3 regions of the Mesorhizobium sp. M8A.F.Ca.ET.202.01.1.1 genome follow, and region 2 is predicted to be linked to each of the others. Evidence: predicted binding sites of a transcription regulator. Region 2 holds the regulator's gene; each other region holds the start of a gene.
The links. The regulator PhoB, encoded in region 2, activates phosphate uptake and scavenging genes when phosphate is short. The targets are predictions, from matches to a motif close to TGTCATNNANCTGTCAT.
Positions count from the first base shown of each region.

Region 1: ppk2 (polyphosphate kinase 2) is a predicted target of PhoB. The motif match lies at 6,931-6,947, and genes of this name have one in related genera.
Region 3: EN845_RS10705 (acid phosphatase) is a predicted target of PhoB. The motif match lies at 5,088-5,104, and genes of this name have one in related genera.

Region 1 is NZ_SRUN01000001.1:438,711-448,474, reverse strand. It holds gene EN845_RS35290 (hypothetical protein) at 46-189, shown strand; gene EN845_RS35285 (hypothetical protein) at 247-393, shown strand; gene EN845_RS02525 (DUF423 domain-containing protein) at 411-776, opposite strand; gene EN845_RS02520 (multidrug efflux MFS transporter) at 815-2,068, opposite strand; gene EN845_RS02515 (GntR family transcriptional regulator) at 2,184-2,849, shown strand; gene EN845_RS02510 (DUF982 domain-containing protein) at 2,951-3,211, shown strand; gene EN845_RS02505 (hypothetical protein) at 3,272-3,424, opposite strand; gene EN845_RS02500 (glycosyl transferase family 90) at 3,623-4,594, shown strand; gene EN845_RS02495 (glycosyl transferase family 90) at 4,732-5,703, shown strand; gene EN845_RS02490 (aldo/keto reductase) at 5,728-6,771, opposite strand; gene ppk2 (polyphosphate kinase 2) at 7,053-7,973, shown strand; gene EN845_RS02480 (dihydrofolate reductase family protein) at 8,041-8,688, opposite strand; gene EN845_RS02475 (glyoxalase superfamily protein) at 8,878-9,420, opposite strand; gene hemB (porphobilinogen synthase) at 9,683-9,764, opposite strand, start outside.
Region 2 is NZ_SRUN01000007.1:223,161-232,924, reverse strand. It holds gene EN845_RS17555 (ROK family protein) at 1-984, shown strand, start outside; gene phoB (phosphate regulon transcriptional regulator PhoB) at 1,242-1,931, opposite strand; gene phoU (phosphate signaling complex protein PhoU) at 1,950-2,657, opposite strand; gene pstB (phosphate ABC transporter ATP-binding protein PstB) at 2,683-3,486, opposite strand; gene pstA (phosphate ABC transporter permease PstA) at 3,483-4,334, opposite strand; gene pstC (phosphate ABC transporter permease subunit PstC) at 4,338-5,321, opposite strand; gene pstS (phosphate ABC transporter substrate-binding protein PstS) at 5,388-6,443, opposite strand; gene EN845_RS17520 (PAS domain-containing protein) at 6,975-9,764, opposite strand, start outside.
Region 3 is NZ_SRUN01000004.1:29,575-39,338, reverse strand. It holds gene EN845_RS10735 (ABC transporter substrate-binding protein) at 1-602, opposite strand, end outside; gene EN845_RS10730 (FAD-binding oxidoreductase) at 652-1,788, opposite strand; gene EN845_RS10725 (XRE family transcriptional regulator) at 1,925-2,542, shown strand; gene EN845_RS10720 (SDR family oxidoreductase) at 2,878-3,582, shown strand; gene EN845_RS10710 (cytochrome-c peroxidase) at 3,789-5,048, opposite strand; gene EN845_RS10705 (acid phosphatase) at 5,231-6,766, shown strand; gene EN845_RS10700 (DUF922 domain-containing protein) at 6,814-7,413, opposite strand; gene EN845_RS10695 (hypothetical protein) at 7,515-8,003, shown strand; gene EN845_RS10690 (GIY-YIG nuclease family protein) at 8,190-8,477, shown strand; gene EN845_RS10685 (GNAT family N-acetyltransferase) at 8,751-9,209, shown strand; gene EN845_RS10680 (PLP-dependent aminotransferase family protein) at 9,371-9,764, shown strand, end outside.

The sequences.
Region 1 (9,764 bases), on a different contig from region 2:
TCCAAAGTGGCGGATTTGGCCTGTTGATTGACCTCCGAGGGAATGATGCATTCCATCAACTATCTGTTCGAAGACATCTACCGCAACGACTGGAATATCGGGTCGGCGACCAACAGCCAGAAGCGCCGCGACAGAACCAGTCCGTGGATTCGCGACTTGCGCTTCCTCGTAGGGCGCAAGCGGAGCTGATCGGCATTGCCCTTTTTGTGCTTGCGATTGGATCGATTCAATTGGAAGGAGAAAAACATGCACCCCATCCAGCATCTGTTCGAAGACATTTACCGCAACTACTGGGGCATCTCGCCCGCCGCCGAGCGGCCAGAGTCCAGACGCCTGAAGAGGCCGGCCGCGCGCAATCGTGATCTGCTGATCCGACCCGAACGTCGGCGCTGATCCTGCTGGCTTGAACCTCAGGAACGTGGGCGAGCCAGGGCAGAAATTGCTATTGCCAGCCAGCCGACGATGAGCAAGGTGCCGCCGATTGGCGCTGACATCGGAAACAGTCTCGATCCCAGGAAATCGCGGGCGAGAAGATCGCCCGCGAAAAGTACGAGACCGACGAGCAACGCCAGGCTGGCCATTCGCAGCCAGCGGTTCGCGCCGACAAGGCCAATGGCGAGAAACACCGGCGCATGCATCAGGAGGAACGACGCGGCCGTGCCGGTGAAGGCACCGCCACGGTGCGCCGCCGCTGCCGACAACGCCACGCCCGCGGCGCCGACGAGGCCGCCGGCAAGCACGAGGAGGCGGCTGCCGTTTGGATCGGCGAGGTTCATGGTCGGCGTGCTCCTTCTTTTTGCAGGTCGGCCAAGCGTCAGGGCTTGCCCGCTTCCAGCGCCATATGCCGCGTCCGCCGCGACTGGACAATCCAGTTGTAGACGGCACCGAGGGCCATCAGCACCGATGTGCCGAGAAACACCGACGGCATGCCGAAATGGCCGCCGACAAAACCGCCGGCCAGCGGTCCCGCGACCTGCCCGACATACTGCGCCGAGATCGCCAGGCCAAGCACGTTGCCGCCAACGCCGTCGGGGATATTGTGCCTGATGACACTGGTGATGCAGGGCAGGAGACCGCCCAACGCCAGGCCCATCAGGAAACGCAGGCCGATAAGCTGCCAGCTGTTGGTGACAAAAGCCTGCGGGATGAGCAGCAGCGCAGAGACGGCCAGCGCTCCCACGACAACGTTCCAGTGTCCGATCCGGTCCGCGAGCTTGCCGAGCCAGGATGCCGACAGGATGGTGCCGAGCGCGGCCGCCGACATCACAACGCCGGCGACGAGCGTCACCCGGCTCTGGTCCTCGATGAGCTGCTGCACATAGACGGTGATGATCGGCTCGATCGACATTGTGGCGAAGGCGAGCAGCATGCCGGTGGTCAGCATGGCCACGACCGGGCGCTTGTCCGGGATCTGAGACCAGCCGCTTTTCGGCTTTGCCACCGGCGCGGCCTCGGCCGGCCTTGGGCGCGGGCTCTCCTTGATGAGGAACGTCGTCGCCAGGAAGGCGAGGAAGATCACGCCGCCCGACAACAGGAAGGTGGCGCGAATGCCGATTACCGGCGGCAGCACGCCGCCGAGCAGCGGGCCGACCAGCGAGCCCGCCGTGATACCCGCCGACAGGACGCCAAGCGCCCAGCCGGAGCGCTCCTTCGGCGTCTGCATGGCCACCAATATCGTTGAACCCGAGGAATAGCCGCCGGCGAAGCCGATCAGCAGGCGCAGCAGAACCAATTGCCAGACCGTCTCGACCATGCCCGTCAGCGACATGCAGATCGCCATGCCGAAGGAGGCGCGGACCAGCATCACCTTGCGGCCGTAGCGGTCGCCCAGGCGTCCCCACAGCGGCGCGACCATTGCCGCGGCGAAGAAGGTGGCCCCATAGGCGATGCCGGACCACTGCACGATGGCCGCATGACCCTGTGCACCGAGCTGTTCGACATAGAGTGGCAGGAACGGCAAGAGCAGGGTCATGGCGATGAGCGTGCTGAACGAGCCCGCGAAACAGACGGCAAGATTGCGCCGCCAGTGAATGTTGTAGCCGCTCTGCCGCGTGTCTTCCTGTGTCATGTCCTGCCTGCCCGGTGTCGGCGCTTGTTGCGGATACCATTTTGGGATACCAATCTGGTATCCGTCATGAACTTCAAGCCCGCCGCTGTCAATGCGGCTTCGGAAAGGACGCGCGATGTCGCAGATGCAGAATGTCGAACGGCAGCTTCGCGAGATGATCCTGGCTCTCGAGGTCGGGCCGGGAGAGCGGCTGACCGAACGCTGGATCGAAGGCCGTTTCGGCGCCTCGCGCACGCCGGTCAGGGCGGCACTTCTGCGGCTGGAGACCGAGGGGCTGGTCGGCAGGGACGGGCGCGGCTGGACGGTCTCGCCCATCAACCTGGCCGAGCTCGAGCAGATCGCGGTCTATCGCGAGGCGGTCGAGGTCGCCGCGCTGCGGCTGACGTGCGGGCAAGCCGACAAGAGCGCGATCGATGTCATCGAGGCGATGCTCGATTCCTGCGACGAAAATACCCCGCGCGAGGAATGGCATCGTGTCGGCATGGATTTTCACATCGAGCTGGCGCGGCTCTCCGGCAACGAATTCCTGTTCCGGGCGGTTCGTGACGCCATGACGCGGCTGTCGCGCGCCCGCTGGCTGGAAGTGCGTGACGAAACGGCCCTTGGCCGTGCCTGGCTCGAACATCGCGCCATCCTTGCCGCGACACGCCTTGGCCAGGCCGATGAAGCCACGCGGCTGCTGTCGGCCCACATCGTCGGCAGCCGTGACCGGCTGGTGACGTCGCTTGCCAACGACCGACGTGGCCTTCGCGCCAGGGGATTTGCCGTCGTCGCCGCCTAGTGCGGTCGATGCAGGGCAGCATTCGCCGGAAAACAGGCCGCATCTGACGTGAAGAGCACTTTCGGCCTCGCTTCAAGCAAGCCGATGGCGTAAGAGCGGCAATGGAAAACAATCGGTTTGAAACACCCGTGACCGTCAAGTCCGTCACGGCGGGAAGCACTCAGCTCTTGCGTTCGGCAAGGGAAGCTTCCGATTACCTGCTCAACAGCTGGCCCGGCAAGCGCAGCGCCAAGCATCGTGCGGCGCTGCAGGCCTGCCACGACGCACTCGCCGGCGACAAGCCGGCGATGAATGCCCGACGCGCTTTCATCGCCGCGGCGCGGGAGGTGGATGTTTTCATCAGTGACAAGGCGCCAGCCTGACCTAGGCTGATACCGACAATTCGGATTGAGGCACGGCCCGCATTCGCGGGCCGCATGCCGTTACTCCTCGGTTTTGGTCTCCGTCTCGGTCTCGGTCTCGGGCTTCGAACGTTCGCGGGCGGCAACCTTGGCGGCCAGCTTTTCAGCCTTCTTGGCCGCTTTCTGGCGGTCACGCTCCTTGCGTTCCTGATCGTAGTTGGGTGCTCGCGCCATATCGGCTCCTTTTATCACTGCCTTGCGGCCCTGAACCTGCCTAGGAGCATTAGCCGTCAAACACAACAGCTGAAGCGACAATGCCTGGGTGCTTGCTGGAAGAGATGCGGGGGCTTGCCAGATGGGCGCCACAATGATGTAGGAAATGCGGGGCGCCAATGAATTGAGAGCTGCCTGTTTGTTTTGATCAAGTGACCGATGGCCACAATTTCGCGGACCGCCGCAAGAGTTTTCTATTATGCGAGAAACGTCGTGCGCGATGTCGCTCCGCAAACGCTGTTTCGCGCAAGGCTGGCCGGCCGGCTCGAAAGGGCGAGGCTTTCCGGTGAGGCGGCGCGCCGCAGGCTGAATTACTACAACAAGCTGCAGGATTGTTTCGCGCCAAGCGCCAATGCCAAGCGCATCAGCAAGCTGCCGTTCACGCCGACCATGTACTATTACGACCTGAAGGAATTCGCCCGCTATTTCGATCCGGATTTGTTCATCGACCTCGAATTCGGCGACGTCAGGAACGTGCCTAGGGTGCCCGCTATCGTCAAGGATCGGCCAATCTGCGATGACGACCGGAACGCCGTCATCATGAAGCTCGACAAGTTTCGTCACTTCCAGATGCCGGCTGACGCTATTGCGTTCGCCGACAAGCTGCCGACCGTGGTCTGGCGCGGCGATCTCAACAACCCGATCAGGACAAGATTCCTCAAGGCAGTGCGCGGCCTGCCGTTCTGCGATGCCGGCTCGCACAAGCCGAACGCGCCGGCCGAATACGCCAAGCCTTTTCTCAGCATCAGCCAGCACCAGCGCTACCGCTACATCGTCTCGCTCGAAGGCAATGATGTAGCGACCAACCTCAAATGGATCATGAACTCGAAGTCACTTTGCCTGATGCCACCGCCGACTTATGAGACATGGTTCGCGGAGCGGCAGCTCGAAGCCAATGTGCACTATGTGCCGCTCGAGGCGGATTTCTCGAACCTTGCGGACCATGTGGCCTATTTCGAGCGGAATCCGGCCAAGGCGGAGCGCATCATCGCCGCCGCGAATGCCTATTGCCGGACATTCGACGACGAGCGGACCGAACAGGCGATCTCTCTGCTGGTGCTCTACAAATACTTCGTGCTCTCGGGCCAGATCAAACCTGATGCCGAGGTGTGGCGCTACATAACGGGCTAGTTGCCGGGCACCTCGTCTCGGCCGGCTGCCACGTGTTCGGGCAGCGCTGGATTGCGTGGCCCAATCATGCGATCATGCCGAGGGAACCGTCCCGGCCGTCATTTGTTTAATCGCGTTTATCTCTGATCAAAAGAACGATGGCCACCATAAAACGAACGACCGCAAAGGTCTTTTACTACGCGCGAAACGTGATCCGCGATATCGCACCCCAGGCGATCTTCCGACGACGGTTGGCGGGCCGCCTGGAACAGGCCAGGCTCTCGGATGTGGCCGTGCGCCGACGGCTGAATCACTACAACAAGCTGCAGGACGCTTTTAGGCCAAGCCCGGATGCCGTGCGTATCGACCAGCTGCCTTTTGAACCGAGCATGTACTATTACGACCTGAAGGAATTTGCCCGCTATTTCGATCCGTCACTGCTCATCGACCTGAAGTTCGGCGACGTAAAAGGCGTGCCCGAGCTGCCGACGCTCGTCAAGGACCGGCCGATCCGCGCCGACAACGGCAACGCCGTCGTGATGAAGTTCAATAAGTTCCGCCATTTTCACATGCCCACCGACGCCGTCGTCTTCACCGACAAACGCCCGGCTGTGGTCTGGCGCGGCGACCTCAACAATCCGATCCGGACACGGTTCCTGGATGTCGCGCGCGACTTGCCGTTCTGCGACGTCGGTTCGCACAAGCGCAATGCACCGGCTGCGTACAGCAAGCCCTTCCTCAGCATCAGCCAGCACCTGCGCTATCGCTACATCGTCTCGTTGGAGGGCAATGACGTGGCGACCAACCTCAAATGGATCATGAACTCCAACTCGCTCTGTCTGATGCCGCCGCCGACCTACGAGACATGGTTTGGCGAGAGCCAGCTCGAGGCTGGAGTCCACTATGCGCCGCTCGACCCGGACTTCTCCGATCTCCGTGAAAAGGTAGATTATTTCGAACGGCATCCGGCCGCGGCGGAGCGCATCATCGCCACGGCCAATGCCTACTGCCGCAAATTTTCCAATGAACGGGACGAGCAGGCGATCTCCCTGCTCGTCCTCTACAAATATTTCGTGCTCGGCGGCCAGATCGAACCCGATCCCGAACTCTGGCGGTTCATCGAGAGCTAGCTCTCGCTCTCGACCTGACGCTGATCAGATATCGCTGCGGTCGAGAACCAGATCGGCGGGGCCGAAGCGATCCTTCGCTGTCAGTTGCTGATGCCAGTAGGGGTAGAGCAGGGGCGGCCGGCTTACGGCGTCGAGACGCTGGCGTTCCTCGGTGCCGAGCTCCAGGGCGGCGGCCGCGAGATTGTCCTTCAGCTGGACGTCATTGCGGGCGCCGATCACCAGCGAGGAGACGGCAGGGCGGCCGAGCAGCCAGGCGAGCGCCACCTGTGCCGCCGAAACACCACGATCCCTGCCGATCTCGACCAGCACATCGACGATCCGCCAGAGCCGGTCCTCGTCGCGGATCGGCGGCTCGGACCAGCCGGCAAGCTGGCGCGCGGTCGGGCTGTCGCGGCGGTATTTACCCGACAGCAGGCCGCCGGCGAGCGGGCTCCAGACCAGCACGCCCAGCCCCTGGTCGACCGAGATCGGCAGCAGCTCGTACTCGGCCTCGCGCGCTTCCAGCGTATAGTGGATCTGCTGGGTGATGAAGCGTTGCTGGTGGCGGCTGTCGCTGATGGAAAGCGCCTTCATCACCTGCCAGCCCGAATAGTTGGAGCAGCCGATGTAGCGCACCTTGCCCTGGCTGACCAAAGTGTCGAGCGCGGCAACGGTTTCCTCGAGTGGGGTGAGGCCGTCCCACTGGTGGACGAAATAGATGTCGATGACATCGGTCTTCAATCGCTTCAGGCTTCTCTCGCATTCGCGGATCAGATGATGGCGCGACAGGCCTTCGTCGTTCGGGCCCTTGCCGATCCGCATCCGGGCTTTGGACGCGATCAGCACGTCGTTCTTGCGCTTGCCGCCGAGCGCTTCGCCTATGATCTCCTCCGACAGGCCGTTCGAATAGACATTCGCGGTGTCGATGAGGTTGATGCCGGCGTCGATGCACATGTCGATCATCCGCTTTGCTTCGGCGAGATCGCTGTTGCCGACCGCAGCGAAAGGCCCGGCGCCGCCGAAGGTCATTGTGCCAAGCGTCAGTGTCGAAACCTTCAGGCCGGAACGGCCAAGGGTGCGGTATTCCATGTCAGATCCTCGCGATTTTGTTGAAGAGGCGTGCCGCCAAGGGCAGGCCTGGAACGCGACCGGGGATTTGTAGGACAATTCGGTCGGCTTGTCGCCATGCGATGACGCCGATCGATCATGCGTCGCGAAATTTGCACCGGCGGCAAATCGCGCCCGGGCTGCAATAAAACCGTCACCGCCGGCCTATATTGAAGTCGGCTCAGGTGTTTCCATTCCCGGCCGCTGGCAGCAATTTGGGGACGCTCCAGGGAACCGACAGGCTTGCAAGCGGAGCAGTTGATATGACCGAGCTAAGACAGAATTCCCCTGCCAAGGACTGGCTTGAAGCCGAACTCGCCGACACGCTCGACGAAGATTATGAACTCGAATTGTCGGAACCGGCGCTGTCGATGGAGATCGCCAAGATCTACAAGAACTCGCATCCGCCTTCGATCGATCGCATGCAGTATTTTCGCGACCTGATCACCCTTCAGTCCGAATTGATCAAGCTGCAATCCTGGGTCGCCTATCACAAGAAGAAACTGGTGGTGATTTTCGAGGGCCGCGATTCCGCCGGCAAGGGTGGCGTCATCAAGCGTATCACCCAGCGGCTCAATCCGCGTATCTGTCGCGTCGTGGCGCTTCCGGCGCCGACCGAACGCGAGAAGTCGCAATGGTATTTCCAGCGCTATGTCCCGCATTTGCCCGCAGGCGGCGAGATCGTGCTATTCGACCGCTCCTGGTATAACCGCTCCGGCGTCGAGCGGGTGATGGGCTTCGCCAGCCCCGATCAGGTCGAGGAGTTTTTCCACGACGTGCCGGAGTTCGAGCGCATGCTGGTGCGCTCCGGCGTCACCGTGGTCAAATACTGGTTCTCGATCACCGATGAGGAACAGCAGATGCGCTTCCTGATGCGCATCCACGATCCGATGAAGCAGTGGAAACTGTCGCCGATGGACCTACAGTCGCGGGTGCGCTGGGAGCAGTACACCAAGGCCAAGGAAGAAACCTTCGCCCGCACCAACATTCCCGAAGCGCCCTGGTACATCGTCGAGGGCAACGACAAGAAGCGGGCACGCCTGAACTGCATCGACCATCTGCTCAAGCAGCTGCCATATGAAGAGGTGCCGCACGAGGAGATCACGCTGCCGGAGCGCGTTTTCAACCCGGAATACGAACGCCAGGTCCTGCCGCGCGAGCTTTACGTGCCGGAGAAATATTGAGTGACCTTTCCTTCTCCCCGTTCACGGGGAGAAGGTGCCGGCAGGCGGATGAGGGGCGGCGCCGAGCTTAAGCCCGCTTGATAACCACGTGCGTGGCCAGCGCCGTCGCCACCTGTTCGGTGCACGCGTAGCCAAGCTTGGGCATGTCGAGGCCGGCAAAAAGGTTCTCGCCCCGGCCAAGCAGCACCGGCGAAATCGCCAGGTGCATCTCGTCGATCAGCCTCTCCTGGAGATACTGGCGGATCGTATCGACGCCGCCGCCGACCCGCACGTCCTTGCCGCCAGCCGCCGATCTCGCCTGCTCGAGCGCCGAATGGATGCCGTCGGTGACGAAGTGAAAGGTGGTGCCGCCTTCCATTGTGATCGATCCCCGCCTGTGGTGCGTCAGCACGAAAACCGGCACATGGTAGGGCGGGTTGTCGCCCCACCAGCCCTTCCACTTGTCGTCAGGCCATTCTCCGCGGATCGGCCCGAACATGTTGCGACCCAGGATCCAGGCGCCGACATTCTCGAAGCTGCGCGCCGCGAACGCCTCGTTGGTATCGGTGGTGCCGCCATCTTGTCCGAGCACCATCTTGCGGAAGGTGCGGGTGTCGAAAAACCACTTGTGCAAGGATCCTCCGCCGATGCCGAGGGGATTTTGCAGATCCTGATCAGGACCGGCGCCATAGCCGTCGAGCGAGAGGGTAAACGCGTTGACACGAAGTTTTGACATGAAGACCTCCTCGATAACCAGTTGTAATTTGCAAGTGGTTTTCTTTTAGCAAACTGATTGCGAATTGCAAGCGGTATTTTCGGATCGAAAGTATGTATCCGGACCTTTGCCGCCAGGCGATGTCGGGACTGTTTTTAGCGATCGGCCCGGACGGCCAGTGACGGCCGCCCAGGCCGCCACGATATCAGCTCATTCGCCCGTCAGTTCCATGAAGCGGATGTGGTTGCTGAACGGGTCGATGACCTCCACCGTCAGCCGGCCGTCTTCATGCTCCAGGCCGGGATTCATGTAGCGGTACTCCTTGCCGGCAAGCTCTTTGTGGAAGTCGCGGATGCCTGTCATATAAACGACCATGTTGCCGCCAGGCGTCGCGTCGCCCGCATGTTCGGACAGGTGCAGTGCAAGGTCGCCACGCGAGACTTGGGTATAGATAGGGGAACTTTCCCCATAGCGGTGCTCCCAGTCCACGGTGAAGCCGAGGAAGCCTAGGTAGAATTCGTGCGCCTTGGCGACGTCGACGATGCGAACGATCGGCGCGGTTCGCTCGAAGACGATCTTGTCTTGGCCGGCAGGCCGCGCTTCGATCTTCGCCGACAGAATATTCCAGCTCGCCAGTCCAAACTGGCGCGCGACGATCTCCAGGGCGTCACTGTGGCTGATCGTCAGGTCGCGGGCGGCAAGCGCCTCCCGCATGGCTTTCGCCATGGTCTTGGCATCGCGATAGGCAAGTATGTCCGTTTCCTCGGGTCACGGCGAAGCCTTCGTCAGTGCCCGCATTGCCGACGCCTTCGCCCGACGGTGAAACGGGTCAGGGAGCATCCTCTGGAGGCGTTCGCCATACCTCTTTGTCCGAGGTGCGGGCTGCCGGCCGCCTCCGGCCGTGCGACTATCATAGCTGCAGCTGCCGGTTTTTGTCAGCGGGAATTCGAAGGAACCGCCGACCGATCGAAAGAGTGGTGACACCTACTGAAAGGCATTGCCCGGGAAGTCGGGGCTAGCCCTTCAGCATCACAGCCACTTCGGGCGCGAAATAGGTCAGGATGCCATCGCAGCCGGCACGCTTGAAGGCGAGCAGC
Region 2 (9,764 bases):
ACCGTGGTGCTGTCGCTGAATTTCCTATCCGTCGCCGTCATCGATTATGCCGGCCAGGTGGTCGCCGAGGAGCAGCGCCGGCTGGACACGCTGACCATGTCGCGCGAGGCGCTGATCGGCGAATGCACGGCAATAGTGCGCCGCCGCATCGAGGACCCCGATCTCGATATCCGCAGTGTTGCCCGCATCGCGCTGGCGATCCAGGGCATCACCGACACCAAGGCGCGTGCCATGCTGTGGTCGCCGATCACGCCGCAGACGGACATTGCCTTCGCCGACATACTCGAAGCCGAATTCGGCATCCCCGCCACCATGGAGAACGACTGCAACATGATGGCGGTGGCGTTGCGCTGGCGCGACCCTCAACGCTACCGCGACGACTTCATCGCCATCCTGCTCTCGCACGGCATCGGCATGGGCCTGGTGCTCAAGGGCGAACTGTTCACCGGCACCCATTCATCGGGCGGCGAATTCGGCCACATGATCCATCGCCCGGGCGGCGCGCTCTGCCGTTGCGGGCGGCGCGGCTGCGTCGAGGCCTATGCCGGCAACTATGCCATCTGGCGTAATGCCAGGCAGCTTGGCGAGGACGCCGAACCGGTCGCCGATGTCAGCGACGCGCAGATGCGGACACTCGCCGCGACGGCAAGGGAGAAAGACGGACCGGAGCGCGAAGCCTATCGCAAGGCGGGCGAGGCGCTGGGCTATGGGCTGGGCAGCCTGTTCGCGCTGATCGACCCGGCGCCGGTCGCCATGGTCGGTGTCAGTGCCGCCGCCTTCGATCTGATCGAGCCGGCCTTGCGCGAGGCCATCGCCCAGACCGCCGGCGGCCAGCATTCGGAATCGATTTCCTTCGACACCGAGCCGAACGAACTGCCGCTCATCCGCGAAGGCTGCGCCATGCGCGCCTTGACCTTCGTCGACCAGGAGATTTTCGCGCCGGGAGTGCAGGCGAGAGGCAGTGCTGGGAAGAGCGTGGCCTGAGCGAACGCTCCGGTGAATGAATCACCACCAATGCTGGAGGTTGGCCGAGCGCCCTCAAGGTCGTGATCCCTGGGCGGAGCAGCCGCGAAGCGGCGTCGCGGAGACCCTGGGATCCATGCCGTGACCTCGATCGTAGAGTGCAACGGCGCAGAATTCTGCACTGCGGCGACGCGTCGAGGTCCCGGCATGGATCCTCGGGTCTGCGCCGCGTCGCTTCGCTCGCGGATGACGAAGTCAGGGGCGTAGCCGCCCTCGACCTAGTCTTCCCTGATCGCGTAGCCCGCTCCGCGGATGGTGCGGATGACGTCGGGCATGCGGCCATTGTTGACCGCTTTGCGCAGCCGGCCGACATGTACGTCCACCGTGCGCTCGTCGATATAGATCGTCTCGCCCCAGACATTGTCGAGCAACTGGCTGCGCGAGAACACCCGGCCGGGATGGCGCATCATGAATTCGAGCAGCCGGAACTCGGTCGGTCCGAGCCGGATTTCGCTCTTCTTGCGATAGACCCGGTGCGATTCACGGTCGAGCACGATGTCGCCGACCTTGAGCACGCTGGACAGCACTTCCGGCTTGGCGCGACGCAGCAGCGCCTTGACCCGGGCCATGAATTCCGGCGTCGAGAACGGCTTGACCAGATAGTCGTCGGCGCCGGTCGAAAGGCCACGCACGCGGTCGCTCTCCTCACCGCGCGCCGTCAGCATGATGATCGGCAACCTCTCGGTCTCGGGCCGCATTCGCAGGCGCCGACAGAGTTCGATGCCGGAAACCGCCGGCACCATCCAGTCGAGCACCAGGAGGTCGGGCACATTCTCCTGGAGGCGGATCTCGGCTTCGTCGCCGCGCGTCACCACCTCGACCTGATAGCCTTCCGATTCCAGATTGTAGCGGAGGAGCACGCCGAGCGGCTCCTCGTCCTCCACCACCATGATGCGTGGCGCGATCATTGGCAGATCATCCTATCGTCAAGCCGCCGGCGCCGACATCGCCGTCTCGTCCTGCTTAGGACGATTGGCGGGCAGTTGCGTTCCGGTCAGCACATAATACGCATTCTCGGCGATGTTGGTCACATGGTCGCCGATGCGCTCGAGATTCTTGGCGCAGAACAAGAGATGCGTGCAAGCCGTGATGTTGCGCGGATCCTCCATCATGTAGGTCAGCAGTTCGCGGAACACCGAGGTGTATTTGACGTCGATGCGTTCGTCGTCATTCCTGAGCTTGGCGAGGGCGGCGGCATCGCCGGCCGCATATTCCTCGACCACGCCCTGCACCTGGATCAGCACCAGCTGCGCCATGGAATCGATCGAGTGCGACAGGTCGCGCGGCGTGGCGGTGAGGCCGACGGAACCGACGCGCTTGGCGATGTTCTTGGCAAGGTCGCCGATGCGCTCGAGGTCGCCCGCCATGCGGATCGAGCCGACGACATGACGCAGATCGTCGGCCATCGGCTGGCGCTTGGCGATCAGGGTGATGGCGCGGTCGTCGAGTTCGCGCTGGCGCGCATCCATGATGGCGTCGTCGGAGACGACGCGCTGTGCCAGCGCGTTGTCGGAATTCAGCAGAGCCTTGGTGGCGCCGCCGACCATCGTGCCGGCGAGATCGCCCATGTCGCTGATCAGCCTGCTGATCTGTCCGAGATCCTCATCGAAGGCTGCGACTGTGTGTTCGGCCATGATCCTGGTCCTCGTATGCGTGATATCAGCCGAAGCGGCCGGTGATGTAGTCCTGCGTGCGCTTCTCGCGAGGCGACGTGAAGATCTTCTCGGTCTTGTCGAATTCGACCAGTTCGCCCAGATACATGAACGCCGTCTGGCGCGACACGCGCGCCGCCTGCTGCATGTTGTGGGTGACGATGACGATCGTGTAGTCGGCCTGCAGCTCGTCGATCAGTTCCTCGATCTTGGCGGTCGACAGCGGATCGAGCGCCGACGCTGGTTCGTCGAGCAGGATGACTTCCGGCTTCACCGCCACGGTGCGGGCGATGCAAAGACGCTGCTGCTGGCCGCCCGACAGGCTGAGGCCGCTGGCGTTGAGCTTGTCCTTGACCTCGGTCCACAATGCCGCGCGCTTCAGCGCCTGTTCGACACGGCCGTCCATCTCGGACTTGCTGATCTTCTCGTAGAGACGGACGCCGAAAGCGATGTTCTCGTAGATCGACATCGGGAACGGCGTCGGCTTCTGGAACACCATGCCGATCTTGGTGCGCAGGAGATTGAGATCCTGCGAGCGGTCGAGGATGTTCTGGCCGTCGAGCAGCACCTGGCCGTCGGCGCTCTGCTTCGGGTAGAGCTCGTAGATGCGGTTGAAGACGCGCAGCAGCGTCGACTTCCCGCAGCCCGACGGGCCGATGAAGGCGGTGACGCTGCGCTCGGGCAGCGACAGGCTGATATCCTTCAACGCCTTCGACTGGCCGTAGTAGAAGTTGAGGTTCTTGACCTCGATCTTGGCCTTATCCACGGCCACTTCGGGCGTGTTCAACTCGGTGGACAACATCGGTTTCATCTGTCCTCTCTGCGTCCGGTAAGGCTGCGGGCGAAAATGCTCAGGCCGAGAACCGTCAGGGTGATTATGAGTGCGCCGGTCCATGCCAGTTGCTGCCATTCCTCATAGGGGCTGAGAGCGAACTGGAAGATGGTGACAGGCAGGCTGGCCATCGGCGCGTTGAGATTGCTCGACCAGAACTGGTTGTTGAGCGCGGTGAAGAGCAGCGGCGCCGTCTCGCCGGAGATGCGGGCGATGGCGAGCAATATGCCGGTGACGATGCCGGAGAGCGCGGCGCGGTAAGCGACAGATTTGATGACCACCCAGCGCGGCGCGCCGATCGCGGTGCCGGCTTCACGCAGCGCGTTCGGCACCAGGTTGAGCATGTCCTCGGTGGTGCGCACCACGACCGGAATGACCAGGATGGCCAGCGCAACGGCGCCGGCAATGGCGGAGAAATGTCCCATCGGCCGCACCATCAGCTCGTAGACGAACAGGCCGATGATGATCGATGGCGCCGACAACAGGATATCGTTGATGAAGCGCACGATGGTGGTGAGCTTGGAGAAGCGGCCGTATTCGGCCATGTAGGTACCGGCGAGCACGCCGATCGGCGTGCCGACGATCACGGCGATGATCGTCATCACCACGCTGCCGTAGATGGCATTGAGCAGGCCGCCGGCGTCGCCGGGCGGAGGCGTCATTTCGGTGAACACGGCCAGCGAGACGCCGGACAGGCCCTTGTAGAGCAGCGCGCCGAGGATAAGCGCCAGCCAGGCGAGGCCAATGCCGGCGGCGACGACGCACAGCGTCATCATCACGCCATTCCTGCGCTTGCGGCTTTGGTGAAGCGATGCGGCTGTGGACATCGGTCAGGCTCCCGTACGGGCGTCGATGCGCATCAGCATGTAGCGTGCGATGGCAAGGATGAGGAAGGTGATGACGAACAGGATCAGGCCGAGCGCCACCAGCGAGGAGGTGTAGAGATCGCCAACGGCTTCGGTGAATTCGTTGGCGATGGTCGCCGAGATCGTCGTGGCGGGCGCGAACAGCGAAGTCGAGATGCGGTGCGCGTTGCCGATGACGAAAGTGACGGCCATCGTTTCGCCGAGCGCACGGCCAAGGGCGAGCATGACGCCGCCCATGATACCGATCCGGGTATAGGGAATGACCACGCGCCGCGTCACTTCCCAGGTCGTGCAACCGATGCCGTAGGCCGACTCTTTCAGCACCGACGGCACGGTGTCGAACACGTCCTTGGTGATCGAGGTGATGAAAGGCAGGATCATGATGGCGAGGATCATCGCCGAGGTGAGCAGGCCGATACCATAGGGCGGGCCGGCAAACAGATTGTTGAGCCCGGGAACACCATGGAACAGCCAGATGATAAAGGGTTGCACCGTCGTCTGCAGGAACGGTGCCAGCACGAACAGGCCCCAGATGCCGTAGATGATCGAGGGGATGCCGGCGAGCAGTTCGACCGCCATGCCAATCGGGCGCCGCAATGCGCGCGGGCAAAGTTCGGTGAGAAAGATCGCGATGCCAATGCCGAGCGGCACGGCAATCAGGATGGCGATGGCGGATGTGATGATGGTGCCGTAGATGGGCGCCAGCGCACCGAATTTCTCGGTCACCGGGTTCCAGCTTTCCGTGGTCAGAAAGGAGAAGCCGAAGGTCGAGAGCGCTTGCCAGGAACCGGCAAACAACGAGATGGCGACGCCGCCAAGCAGGACCAGAACCAGGATCGCGGCGGCACGGGTCGCCGCATGGAAGATCGTGTCCGTCAGCGCGAAACGTCTGACGATGGCATCGCGCGAGCCCTTGATGGCTGGCAAGGCTTCCTGGACAGCACTCATGTCAAGCTCGGCTCTTTGTGTTGAGAAAAAGGAGCGCCGCGCAAAGCGGCGCTCCTTCGGGTGATGTTACTCGCCAGCGTAGACCGGCTTGCCGCCGGCCTGGATGTCGGCCTTCCACGAAGCCTTGATCAGATCGACGACGCTGTCGGGGATCGACACGTAGTCGAGCGCCTTGGCGGTTTCCTTGCCGTCCTTGTAGGCCCAGGCAAAGAACTTCAGCGCTTCGCCGGTGGCGGCGGCATCGTCCGGAGCCTTGTGGATCAGCACCCAGGTCGAGGCGGCGATCGGCCAGGTGGCGTCGCCGGGCTCGTTGGTGATGATGACGTTGAAGTTCTTGGCAGTCTTGAAGTCGGCATTCGAAGCGGCAGCGCCGAAGGATTCGAGCGACGGCTCGACGACCTTGCCGGCTGCATTCAGCATCTTGGAGTAGGACAGCTTGTTCTGCTTGGCATAGGCATATTCGACGTAGCCGATGCCGCCGTCGGTCTGCTTGACGGTGTTGGCAACGCCTTCGCTGCCCTTGGCGCCGACGCCGGTCGGCCATTCGACAGCCGTGTCCGAACCAACCTTGTCCTTCCAGTCGGGCGAGAGCTTCACGAGGTAGTCGGTGAAGTTGAAGGTCGTGCCCGAACCGTCCGAACGATGCACGACGGCGATCGCGGTCGACGGCAGGGTGAGCGAGGGGTTCAGCGCCTTGATCGCGGCGTCATCCCAGGTGGTGATGGCGCCGAGATAGATCTGGGCCAGCGTCTTGCCGTCAAGGACGAGTTCGCCCGGCTTGATGCCCGTGAGGTTGACGATCGGCACGATGCCGCCCATCACCATCGGGAACTGCACGAGGCCGTTCTTTTCCAGATCGGCGTCGGACATCGGCTTGTCGGTGGCGCCGAAGGTCACGGTCTTGGCGATGACCTGCTTGATGCCGCCGCCCGAGCCGATCGACTGATAGTTGAGGCCGATGCCGGTGTCCTTCTTGTAGGTGTCGGCCCATTTGGCGAACACCGGATAGATGAAGGTCGAGCCGGCGCCGGAAAGGTCAGCTGCCATTGCTGCGGAAAGGGTGAGGGTGGACGCCGCAGCCATTGCAATCGCAACGGCCGCCGAGCGGATGAAATGTCTCATGTGGCCTGCTCCTGTTCGGAAGATGGTCTCTCGGCGCCATTTCCTCCGGCGCCCGCTGAGGCCAATAGCCTTCGATTATAACAGTCGCATGACAGTTTCGTGTCAGCCCGGTAACGCGTCGCCCGCACCGGGAAAGGCGCTGATGCCCGGCGCTCGCGGCCCGGTCCGGGTTTACCGCCGGAATCAGGGGCTTGAGCCGTCCGGCGGCTGGAATCACCCGGGATTCGACCGAGCCTTCCCACGTGAATAAAATCCGGACGGGAGCGCGTTGCTCGCAGCCAGAGCGTGTCATGGCCGGGCCATCGCCAAAAACAGGTCCGTTGGGGTAGGTGACGCTGTTTCTTGCAGGCGGTCGCTGCTCCCGCCCGTAACCGAGAAGAGCGGAATTCGATTTTGCTATTGTTCCGGCTGGAGGCAGCCTTTGATATGGCGCGATCGCACCATAGTCACTGCACGCAGGGGTAGCGGCAAATCCCCTGCTGATTCCCTTGATTTGCCTCGCCGGATCCTGAAATCCGGGCGACGGGGGTGCTATCCCGCGTTGCGGTGGACCTGACGGCCGGCGCCAACCCAGCGCTCGACCTTCTCGAGCAGGGCCCTGGGGCTGATCGGCTTGGGCAGATAGTCGTCCATGCCCGCCTCCAGGCAGCGTTCGCGGTCGCCCTTGAGCGCATGCGCGGTGACGCCGACGATCGGCACATGCGTGCCGGTTTCCTGCTCCAGCAGGCGGATCGCGGCCGTCGCTTCGAGACCGCTCATCTCCGGCATCGAGACATCCATCAGGATCATGCACGGGTTGAGCGTGCCGAAAGCGTCGAGCGCCTTGCGGCCATTGCCGACGATCTCGAAACCATATCCGGTCTCGCCGAGGATCTGGGTGAAGACCATCTGGTTCACCTCATTGTCCTCGGCCACGAGGATATCCAGCCTGTGCCCGCCGACCGTGGCAGGCGGCCTGGGACGAACCGGTGGCGGCTGCAGCTGCGCGCGCTGCTCGGCTACCGCCAGAGACGACCGCAGGGCAACCTCGAGCACCTCGCCCGCTGGCGGCTGAACGGCGTGGCCGCTGGTGGTGTGGCGATGGCGCTGGATGGTCGCGACCAGCGTCTCCAGGAGCGCCGAGGAGCGTGCCGGCTTGATCAATTGCGCGTCGATGCCAAGATCGCGGTAGCTGGTGTTGGCAAGCGACTGGTCGACCGAGGTCAGCATGATGATCGGCGTGTCCGCGAGGCCCTCGGTATTGCGCACGATGCGCGCCATTTCGGCGCCGGTCATCTCGGGCATCTGGTAGTCGAGCACCACGCAGTCGACCGCCACGCCATAAGCTGCCGCGGCGATCAGCACCTTGAGGCCTTCGGCGCCGCTTTCGGCAGCGCAGGAATCGAACGTCCAAGAGGTCATCTGCTCGGTCAGGATGGCGCGGTTGACGGCATTATCGTCGACGATCAGCACGCGTGCGCCGGTCACGTCCACCGGCGTGATGCGCTGCCCGTTCTGCTGCCCGGCCCCGGGCAGCGTCACCGTGAACCAGAAGGTCGATCCCTTGCCCTCGGCGCTCTCGACGCCGATGTCGCCGCCCATCAGGTCGACCAGCCGCGAGGTAATGGCAAGGCCAAGGCCGGTGCCTTCGTGGCGCCTCGTCGACGACGTGTCGACCTGGCTGAATTTCTCGAACACCAGTTTCAGCTTTTCCTCGGGGATGCCGATGCCGGTGTCGGTGACCGAGATCGTCAGCCTGGTTCCCGTCGGAACCCGTTCTCCGGTCACGTCGACCAGCACATGGCCTTCATCGGTGAACTTCACCGCGTTGCCGAGCAGGTTGGTGACGATTTGCCGGATGCGGCCGACATCGCCGATGAACAGCCTTTCGAGCCGCGGCTCGATACGCACGATGAGCTCGAGGTCCTTTTCCTTGGCCCGCGTCGACACCAGCGTCGCCACGTCCTCGATCGCCTCGGCGAGATTGAAGGGCGCCGGATCGAGCACCAGCTGGCCGGCATCGATCTTGGAGAAATCCAGGATGTCGTTGATGATGGTCAGGAGCGCGTTGCCCGATTTGACGATGATGTCGGTGAACGTCTTCTGCTTCAGATCGAGATTGGATTTGGCCAGGAGTTCAGCCATGCCCAGCACGCCATTCATCGGCGTGCGGATTTCGTGGCTCATATTGGCGAGGAATTCCGACTTGGCGCGGTCGGCGAGCACGGCGCGCTGGCGTGCCTCGCTGAGCTCCGCTTCGCGTTGCTTGAGCTCCGTAATGTCGGTAGTGGAACCGATCAGGTAGAGCGAACCGTCGGAGGCGATCATTGCGCCCTTGCGGGCGAACTGATGCCTGACGCTGCCGTCGGGAAGGCGAACCGTCTCCTCGATCTCCTGGGTCTCGCCGGTACGCAGCACGGCGAGATCGCTGGCCACGAAGGCCTCGCCATCCGGCCCGAATATCTCGACGTCGGTCTTGCCGATCGCCTCCTGCTTGCTGAAGCCGGTGAGGTCGCACCAGCCCTTGTTGACATAGAATTGCCGGAGGTCGGAGCGCTTGGCGTAGATCGACACCGGTACGTTGTCGATAAGGCTGCGGAACACCTCGTTCTCGCGCATGCTCTCTTCCAGGGCTTGCTCGCGTGCCTTGACGTCGGTGATATCGGTGCTGGAGCCCACGAGATGCACCGATCCGTCGGTGGCCACAAGGCGGCTCTTGCGCGTCATCAACTGCCGCACCGTACCGTCACGATGGGTAACGGGCTCCTCGACCTCGCGCACATTGCCGTTCGTCACGACATCGGTGTCGTCGTGGCTGAAGCCCTCCGCTTCCTCGCCGCTGAACAGCTGGCGGTCGGTCCGGCCGATGACATCGTCCTTGGTGAGACCGGTTAGCGCGCACCACGCCTTGTTGACGAATTCGATGCTCAGGTCCTGCGCCTTGATGAAGGCGGCCACCGGCAACTCGTCCATGACGTGGCGGAAGAGATCGATCTGGCGCATCGAGTCACGAAGCGCCGCCTCGCGGCTCTTCAGGTCGGTGATGTCGACGCGCACGCCGATGAACGTGCCGTCGCCGGTGCGCATGTCATAGACCTGGTACCAGCGCCCATCCGCATTGAGGCGCTCATAGGAGGAATTGGGCAGACGGTACCGCGCCAGGATGCCGTCGAGCCAGCGTTCGGAATCGACTTCGTAAAGGCTGTCGATCCCGAGATCGCCGCTCGAACGGAAATAGCCGACCGAATGGCCGAACTCCAGCGCTTCGCGGAAGGTGCGGCCGGGCTGCCAGAAGGGTTTCAGCGCCGGCAGCGTATCCTGCAGCCTGCGGTTGGCGAAGAC
Region 3 (9,764 bases), on a different contig from region 2:
GCCGCGACCATCTTTTGCGTCTGCTCCAGCGACAGGATGGAGAGATAGTCGAGCGCCAGCCCGGCCAGGAAGGTGACGTTGGGAGCCGTCAGCGTGAAGCGCACCGTGTGGTCGTCGACCTTGTCTATCTTGTCGATCAGCGTGCCCATGCCCAGTGCGTTGAAGTACTCGTAAGCGCCGCCGCCGAGCTTGTGGTAGGGATTGTCGGCGTCGCGCTGGCGGTTGAAGGTGTAGAGCACGTCGTCCGCGTTGAAGTCGCGCGAGGGCGTGAAATGCTCGTTCGACTGGAATTTCACGCCGTGCCTGAGATGGAAGGTGTAGGTCTTGCCATCGGGCGAAACATCCCAGCTTTCGGCCAACGCCGGTCCCACCTCCGTCGTGCCCGCCTTGAACTCGACCAGCCGGTTGAAGATCGTCTTGGCGGCTGCGTCCATGGTGGAATCGGCGATGCCGATCGCCGGGTTGAAGGTCTCGGGATTGGCTTCCGAGCAATAGACCAGGGTCTTGGCATAGGCCTGCCCGCCGAGAAGGACGGACCAGGCCAGAAGGGACGAAACCAGAAGGGACGGGGCAAGCACTGTGCGCAGAACGGTGGATTTCATCGCAAACGCTCCTGATGACACTTTACGGGTTGAGGGAAGGGCCTGAATTTCATGGCGCCGCTGCCGGGGCAAGGAAGCGGTCGGGCGCCAGCGCCGCGGCGGTGACGCCGAGCGCCGCCGCGGCATCCGCGGGCAGGGGCTCGCCGCGTATCAGCGCCGCGCTCATCCTGGCCAGTGTCAGCGACACCTGAAAACCGTAGCCGCCCTGGCCGCCGAGCCAGAAGAAGCCGGGCAGGCGCGGGTCGAAGCCGGCGACAGGCGTGCGGTCGGGCGCGAAGGTGCGCAGGCCCGCCCATGGCGTCGACGGACGGCCGATGCGCATCGACGTTGCCTGCTCGATGCGGTCGACCGCGATGGCGACGTCGATGTCTTCCGGCCAGGCGTCGCAAGGCTCTGAATCGGTTTCGTCGGCAAGCGAACCGATCAGCCTGCCGGCATCCGGCTTGAAATAGAACTGTTCGTGCAGGTCGACCACCAGCGGCCAGTTGGATATGTCCGCCCCGGCGGGCGCATCGAACAGGAAGGCGGTGCGCCGTTTCGGCTGGAAGCCGAGGCCGGAAAGACCGGCCAGGCCGGCGACGACATCGACCCAGGCGCCGGCGGCGTTGACGACGATGTCTGCCGAGTAGACCCCGGCGCTCGTTTCCACCCGCAGGCCGCGGCCGTCGGGCGAGATGGCGCGGACTTCCTCGCCGGTGCGGATGATGCCGCCGCCGGCTTTCAGCGCCGAGGCGCTTGCCGCCAGCATCTTGCCCGTGTCGACATCCACCGCGTCCGGCTCGTAAACGCCGCCGCAGGTGGCTTCCCTGGCTATGACCGGGACCAGCGCGTGAAGCTCGGCCGCCGACAGGCGGCGCACGCTGGGCACCAGCGCCTGCAATTCGCCGGCCAGCCGGTCGATGGCAGCGTCGTCACCCGTCCAGCCGACATGCAATGCGCCGCGCCGATGGGCGGCGAAGCCGCCGTCGGCTATTGCCTGCCGGCTGGCCAGCGTCAGCGCGCGCACCAGGCGGTTGCCATAGGTCTCGCTGAACAGGGCGGCGGAGCGGCCGCTGGCATGGTAGCCGAGATGCGGTTCGCGCTCGATGACGGTGACTTCGGCCCAGTCCGCCATCTCGGCGGCAAGCGAGAGGCCGGCAATGCCGCCACCGATGACGATGATCTTTCCGGGGGAGTTCGACCGCATCCTCCAGTCGTAAAAATAATTTCGTATCCAGTCAATATTTAGCGTATAAGAAAATTGTTGGTGTTGTTGATGGCGGTCGGGAGTTCGACTACCTAGGGCGGACAAGCGGCCCGGCTGCCGCGCCATGGAGCTGACAATGTCGGAGCAACCGAACCTCGGTGATTGTCTGCGTGCCCTGAGAAAGAGACATGGGTGGACCTTGCAGGAGGTCAGCACTCTCACCGGCGTCGCGGTGTCGACGCTGTCCAAGGTCGAGAACGACCAGATGTCGCTGAGCTACGACAAGCTGCTGCAGATCTGCGAGGGGCTCGGCATCCATGTGACGGAGCTGCTCAGCGGCGACCGCAAGCAGCCCGCGGCACGCACCCGCCGCTCGGTGACCTCGCAGTCCAACACGCTGCGCCAGCTGACCCGCAACTACGACTACCGGTATCTGGCCACCGATCTGGTGCGCAAGCGCATGGTGCCCATCCACGCCTATGCGCGCGCCCGCACGCCGCAGGAATTCGGCCCGCTGACCAGGCATGCTGGGGAGGAATTCCTGATCGTGCTCAAGGGCGAGATCGAACTGCACACCGACCAGTACGCGCCGGTGCGGCTGAAAGTGGGCGAGAGCGTCTACATCGATTCCACCATGGGCCACGCCTACCTGTCGGTGGGCGAGGGCGACGCAGAGATACTGTGCGTCTGCTCCGGCGACGAGCCCGACATGGAAGGGACGCTGCTTTCCGTGCTGGAGACGGTGGAGGGGTAGGGGGCGATTGGCCGCGTCGGTTGCAATCGGCTGATGTCGGCGCTGCCCCTCACCTGCCTGCCGGCATCCTCTCCCCGTAAAGTGACGGGGAGAGGGGGGCTGTGGCGGATGATTTCGCCAATCCCCAACGTCGCAAGTAAGGGCGCCGGCGTTGCGACCGGCTTCTTTCCCCCCGTCACTATACGGGGAGAAATGCCCGGCAGGGCAAATGAGGGCAGCGCCACCCGCCCAAGTTTTTTGCAGATCGATTCAGTCTTTCTGGTTCGAACTGCCTGGCGAAACCGGCTATAGGACCGCTGAAACCGCGACTCCCGCCAACCCAAAAAGGAAAATCCATGAGCTCAGAAAAGACAGCCGTCATCGTTGCCGGCGGCAGCGGCATGGGGGCGGCGGCGGCCAAGCGGCTGGCGGCGGACGGGTTCAAGGTCGCCATACTGTCCTCGTCGGGCAAGGGCGAGGCGCTGGCCAAGGACCTGGGAGGGCTCGGCGTCACCGGCTCAAACCAGTCGAATGACGACCTGCAGCGGCTCGCCGACCTGACGCTGGAGCGCTTTGGGCGCATCGACGTGCTGGTTAACAGCGGCGGCCACGGGCCGCGCGCGCCGATCCTCGAGATCAGCGACGAGCAGTGGCACACCGGCATGGACGTCTATCTGATGAACGTCATCCGGCCGGTGCGCATCGTGGCGCCGCACATGGTCAAGCAGAAGGGCGGCGCCATCATCAACATCTCGACCGCCTGGGTGGCCGAGCCGAACGCGATGTTCCCGACCTCGGCCGTGTTCCGCGCCGGCCTTGCCGCCTACACCAAGATTTTTTCCAACACCTATGCATCGGACAATGTGCGCATGAACAATGTGCTGCCCGGCTGGATCGACAGCCTGCCAGCAACCGAAGAGCGCCGCGACAACGTGCCGATGCAACGCTACGGCACATCGGAGGAGATCGCCGCGACCATCGCTTTCCTGGCGTCGGAAGGGGCGGGCTATATTACGGGGCAGAGTATCCGCGTGGATGGGGGCGTTATCCGGGCGCTGTGACATATTAAGGGGCGTCGTGTTCCTTCGCGCGCCCCTCTGTCCTGCCGGACATCTCCCCTACAAGGGGGGAGATTGCAGTGTTGGCGCCCCGCGCCTTTTTGGAACGTTGAAACAATGGGCGAGAGCCGCAATCAAAGCTGATCTCCCCCCTCGTGGGGGAGATGTCCGGCAGGACAGAGGGGGGCGCTGTCCCGCGGCGTCTCAGGTTATTTCGCTGCCACTTGGTCTGCATCCGTCAGCGTCTGCAGGAACGCGACAATGTCGTCTATCTCGGCATCCGTCAGCGCCGGCTTGCCGCCAGGTCTCCTGCCGCCGAAGGGGTCCTGATTCAAGTTCGGCCAGTAAGCCTTTGGCAGGTCGTCATATTTCCTCACCGTGCCGTCGGCATTCTTGGGATACCAGCGGCCGGGATCGGTATCGCGGCTGGCGTAGAAGGCGACCGCGTCGCGCAAGGTGTGTAACTCGCCATTGTGGAAGAAGCTCCTGCGCAGCGCGACGTTGCGCAGCGTCGGCGTCTTGAACAGACCGCAATAGTCGGTGCGGCCGTGAAAATCTGTGCGCAGCGGGCCGCACAGGCCGAGATCGGCATAGGCCGGGTCGGCATTGGCCGGAATGGCGGGATTGCGAGGCACGGCGATGGCGATCAGGCCGAAATCGGTGAATTGCGGCGGCTCGCCGTCATTGGCGGGTTCGCTGAGATGGCAACTGGCGCAATTGCCTTTTTTCTCGTCCTCGAACAGAGCGCGACCATGCAGCTCCTGCGTCGACAACGTCGCCTTGCCGGCGAGGAAGGCGTCGTAGCGGCTGGAATAGGGATAGAAATCGGCCGCGCTCTGCTCGAACGTGCCGAGCGCCTCGGCGGCGGCGTCGAAGGCATCGTTGGGATGGTTGAAGACATCCTGCCCGAACACCGTCTTGAACTCGCCGGCATAGGCCGACTTGCGCAAGGCGGCGGTGACCGCCCCGGCACCCTTGTTGGCCATCTCGAAGGGCGAGAGCAGGGGGATTTTCGCCTGGTCCTTGCCGTGGTCGGCGCGGCCGTCCCAGGTCAGGCCGCCGGTCGGACCGTTGTCGACGCTTTCGTCGCCCTCGTCCTCGGAATCATGGAAATGCTCGGTGAAGGCGGGCGCGGCCTGGAGATAACGCAGCGATGGCACGGCGCGCACGCCGGGCTGGTCGAGGTTTGGCCCGCCCATTTCGACCGGCGTGGCCGAGGCCGGCCCGAAAGCATGGCTAGGATCATGACAGGACGAGCAGGCCTGCTTGCCCGAGGCCGAGAGCGAGGGGTCGAAGAACATTTTTTGCCCCAAGGCGGTCAGCGCCTTGGCGCGCGCGAAGGCTTCGGCGCGCGACAGTGGGCCGGGATGGAAGCCATCCGGCCCCGCCGAATTCGCGGGCGCGGCAAGGCCAAAGGTCGAGATCGCGGCAATGGCGATCGCCCGAATTTTCCATCGTCTTCTGGTCATGGGGCATGGTCCGCTTTGGCCTGGCAATAAGAACGCAGTGCAACGGATTGATGACCGGCTCCAGTGCTCACGAAACCGTGTTCGCCGTGGCGGCGGCTGTCACAAAGGTGACAAGGCAGCCACGTTAGCTGCCCTATCGTTCCCGCACCCCTCTAGCCACAGTCAAGCCACGAGGTCTTCCCATGACGAGGCTCAAGCTCTTCACTTCCTTCGGTCTGGCCGGTTCGGCCCTGCTTCCCCTGGCGGCCGCCCATGCCGCCCCTCCCGGCTTCGACAAGATCGACACCGTCGTCGTCATCTATGCCGAAAACCGCAGCTTCGATAATCTCTATGGCGGCTTCCCCGGCGCCAATGGCCTGGCCAATGTCTCGGCCGACCAGCCGCGCCAGCTCGACCGCGACGGCAAGCCGCTGACCGAATTGCCGCCGGCCTGGGGCGGGCTGACCGGCAAGGGCGTCACGCCCGTGGTGACGGAGGCCGAGACCGCGCATCTCGCCAACGCCGCCTTCGCCATTGACGATCCCAAGGGCTTCCATGAGGACACCAACGTCATCACCCACGACTTGTGGCACCGCTTCTACCAGGAGCAGATGCAGATCGACGGCGGGAAGAACGACAAATTCGTCGCCTGGGCCGATTCCGGCGGCCTCGTCATGGGCCACTATGACGGCTCGAGCCTGCCGATGTGGCAGGTGGCGAAGAAATACGTGCTGGCCGACAATTTCTTCCAGGGCGCCTTCGGCGGCTCCTTCCTCAACCATTTCCAGCTCGCCTGCGCCTGTACGCCGGTCTACCCGCACGCCGACACCAGTCCGATCAAGGGCCAGATCGCCGTGGTCGATGCCGACGGCACGTCCTTGAAGGTCGCCGACAATTCGCCGGCATCGGCGCTCGGCGGCGTGCCGAAATTCGTCAATGACGGCGCCATCACACCCGATTTCCATGCCGTCAACACCATGCAGCCGCCTTATCAGCCGAGCGCCAACAAACCGGCCGAGGGCGGCGACAAGGCGCTGGCCGACCCGGCCGCGCCGACCACGCTGCCGCCGCAGCACGACATCACCATCGGCGATCTCCTGTCGCTGAAGGGCGTCGACTGGGCCTGGTACGCCGGCGCCTGGCAGGCAACGCTGGACGGCAAGAACGCGACGCCGGTGCCGAACTTCCAGTTCCACCACCAGCCCTTCAACTATTTCGCCGCTTACGCACCCGGCACCGCCGCGCGGGCCGAGCATCTGCGGGACGGTGGCCTGGATGGCGCCGAGTTCATCAAGGCGATCGACGACGGCAAGCTGCCCTCGGTGAGTTTCTACAAGCCGCAAGGCAATCTCAATGAACATGGCGGCTATGCCGACGTGGCCAGCGGCGACCAGCATCTGGCCGACGTCGTCGCGCATCTGGAGAAGAGCCCGCAATGGGGCCACATGCTGGTGGTCGTCACCTATGACGAGAATGGCGGCTTCTGGGATCACGTCGCGCCGCCCAAGGCCGACCGCTGGGGCCCGGGCAACCGCATCCCGGCCTTCATCGTCTCGCCCTATGCGAGGATGGGCACGGTAGACCACACCCAGTACGACACGACGTCGATCCTGCGCTTCATCACCGCGCGCTACGACCTGCCGGTGCTGACCGGCATCGTCGCCCGCGACAAGGCGCTGGCCGCCAATGGCGAACCGCCGATGGGGGATCTGAGCGCGGCGCTGGAGCTGAGCCGGTAGAGCGGACCGCGGTCATGCCGCCGCGCCGTGTGGCGCGGTGGCCGTTCTCAGCCGCCATTCACCAGGGCAAGAATGAGCTTCTGCAGATTGCCGCCCTGGCCGAGTTCGACGCGGTCGAAATCGCGGCTTGCCTGGCGCTGCGCCTGCGAGAGCGCGGCCAGGCGTCTGGTCATCTCGGCCCGGATTTTGCTGCATTTGGGGTCATCCGCGACGGTCAGGCCGACTGTGACCGCCTCGATCTTGCGCACCATGTCGACAATGGTCGCGCCATGCACCTTTTCGTGGGCGCTGACCCCGGCGAGGAAAACCTCCCAGTTCTTCTGGATGGCTGAAGGCAGCGGCGAGGAAGGGCTGGGCAAGGTGTAGGTGATGATGAGCCTGGGCTTGGCCGAGACCAGCACGCAGGCTCCGGCACGCGGCTGATAATCCCTGGTCCAGGTCAGCTTGAAATTGGTGTGGGCGATGGCGCGGCCGACGCCGACATTCGGCCCGTTCTCCCCGATCGACCGGTAGAGTTCCGGTCCGGACTGGCCTGAAATGGCATAAGTCTCGACCTTCTCAACCGGCTTCCATTCGGCCCGCGCGGCGAGCGGCAAGGCCACCAGGGCGGCGGTCAGAAGACACAGGCGAACACAGGCTCTCGACACCGCTCTCTCCAAGGCGCGCGGCCCTTGCCGGACGGCAATGCCATTCAGCGGCTTTTCCTATATGCTGCCGGCGGGTGCTGCAAATGCCCGAAGGGGGAGTCATGAGAAGATATTTCGTTGCCGCTGGCGCCTTGGCGGCATTGCTCGGCGTGCAGCCGGTTCTTGCCGCGTCCTGCGGCTGGAGCGCCAAGATGGAGGAAGACGAGGGCGGCAGCGTGCTGACCGCCTCCGTCTGCGGCGGGCCGAAAGGCGACGCGCATCTGATGCTGGCCTGTTTCGACAATCCGGTGCTGAGCTACGATCTGGGCGACAGCGGCCAGCAACTGGAACCGGGCATCAGCGGCGAGTTCGACTTCAAGGCCGATGGCAAGACGGTGACCAAGACGCTGCAGCTGGAGGCCATGTACAATTATTTCGTGGTCGATCTGGCGAAAGCCGACCCGCTGCTCGACCTGCTGCGCTCGAAGGGGGATGTGTCGGTCAGCGCTGAGAAATATGGCGATATCAGCTTTCCCCTGAAGGGGTCGAGCGCGGCCATCGGCAAGGTGCTGGCGCAGTGCGGCAAGGCCAAGCCTGCCGATGGGGATTGATTGGTGATACTGTGCGGCGGCTGTGGCAGCTACAATTGGGCTGAGCATCCGTACCGTCGTCATCCTAGGGCGGAGCAAGGAGCGAAGCGACGCAGCGCAGACCCTAGGATCCATGCCGTGACGTTCGCCGAGGAACACAGCGGAACCAGGATGTTCTCCCGACGCGTTACCCGATAGCCTTAACTTATGACCGGCTATGTCTACATGACCGCGAGCCAGAAGGGTGGCACCATCTATATCGGCGTCACGAACGATCTCGGTCGCCGCATGCCCGAGCACAAGTCCGGCAAAGGCTCGTATTTCACAAGTCGATATGGTGTGCAGCGACTGGTCTGGTATGAAGAATATTTCGACATCACCGATGCCATTCAGCGCGAGAAATCGCTAAAACGCTGGTCGCGACAATGGAAGATCGAACTGATCGAAAAAGCAAATCCGGAATGGTTCGAGTTGTTCCGCGGCACTGGGTGGTAGCGTTGTGTCCTGCCCCGCTTTGGTCGTTGCAGGCGTCCCGGCATGGATCCTAGGGTCTCCGCGACGGAGCTGCGCTCCTGCTTCGCCCTAGGATGACGAAGATGGGATAGCTTAGGCTAACCTTCGAAGGTGCCTCACCATCCTAACATCTGATGTCAGCCTGCCACTAGCCCATTGTCGTGAGAAGCATGTTGCCAAGCCGGAACATCCCCACGAAGGGGGAAGGGGAGCCGAACCTTGCCGCCGGTGACGGCTAGCCGTATCTCATCCGCCATGACCAACATCCAATTCCGCAAGGCGCAAGCCTCCGACCTGCCGGCCATCGTCGCCATGCTCGCCGATGATCCGCTGGGAGCGAGCCGCGAAGATGCCTCGTTGCCGCTGGCGCAAGGCTATGTCGATGCCTTCAACGCCATCGACGCCGATCCAAACCAGCTGCTGGCGGTGGCCGTGGACGGCGCGGCGGTGATCGGTACCTTGCAGATTACCTTCCTTGCCGGGCTCTCGCGCAAGGGCGCGTGGCGGGGGCAGATCGAGGCGGTTCGTGTCGCCGATGGCAGGCGCTCCGAGGGCATCGGCAAGAAGATGTTCGAATGGGCGATCGAGCAATGCCGGGCGCGCGGCTGCGGCCTTGTCCAACTCACGACCGACAAGGGCCGGGCGGATGCGCACCGCTTCTATGAAGGGCTCGGCTTCACCGCCAGCCATATTGGTTACAAGAAGAGCCTTTAGACACGGACGCCGACGGCGACTGGCGTATAGCGGAAGCCTTTCAGGCACTATTCAAATCGGCTGACAAAGCGGATATAGGTCAGTCAGGTTGACCTATTGTAAATACGTCCGGGAGGCGTGTCTTGACCCTTTTGAACCTGTTGGCTTCGCGCTCGTCGCGCATGAAGGCGTCGGAAATCCGCGAGCTGCTGAAACTGCTCGACCAGCCCGACATCATCTCCTTCGCCGGCGGCATTCCGGATCCCTCGCTGTTTCCGGCCGATGCCATCCGCGATGCCTATGCCGATGTGCTGGGCGGGGCGGAAGCCGGGGCGGCGCTGCAGTATCAGGTCTCGGAAGGCTATCTGCCGCTGCGGAAGTGGCTCGCCGGACAGATGGGCAAGCTCGGCATCGCGTGCGACGAGGCCAACATCTTCATCACCTCCGGCTCGCAGCAGGCCCTGGATTATCTCGGCAAGCTGTTCTTGTCGCCGGGCGATACGGCGCTGGTGACATGGCCGACCTATCTCGGTGCGCTGCAGGCCTTCAACGCCTATGAGCCGCGCTACGACCGGC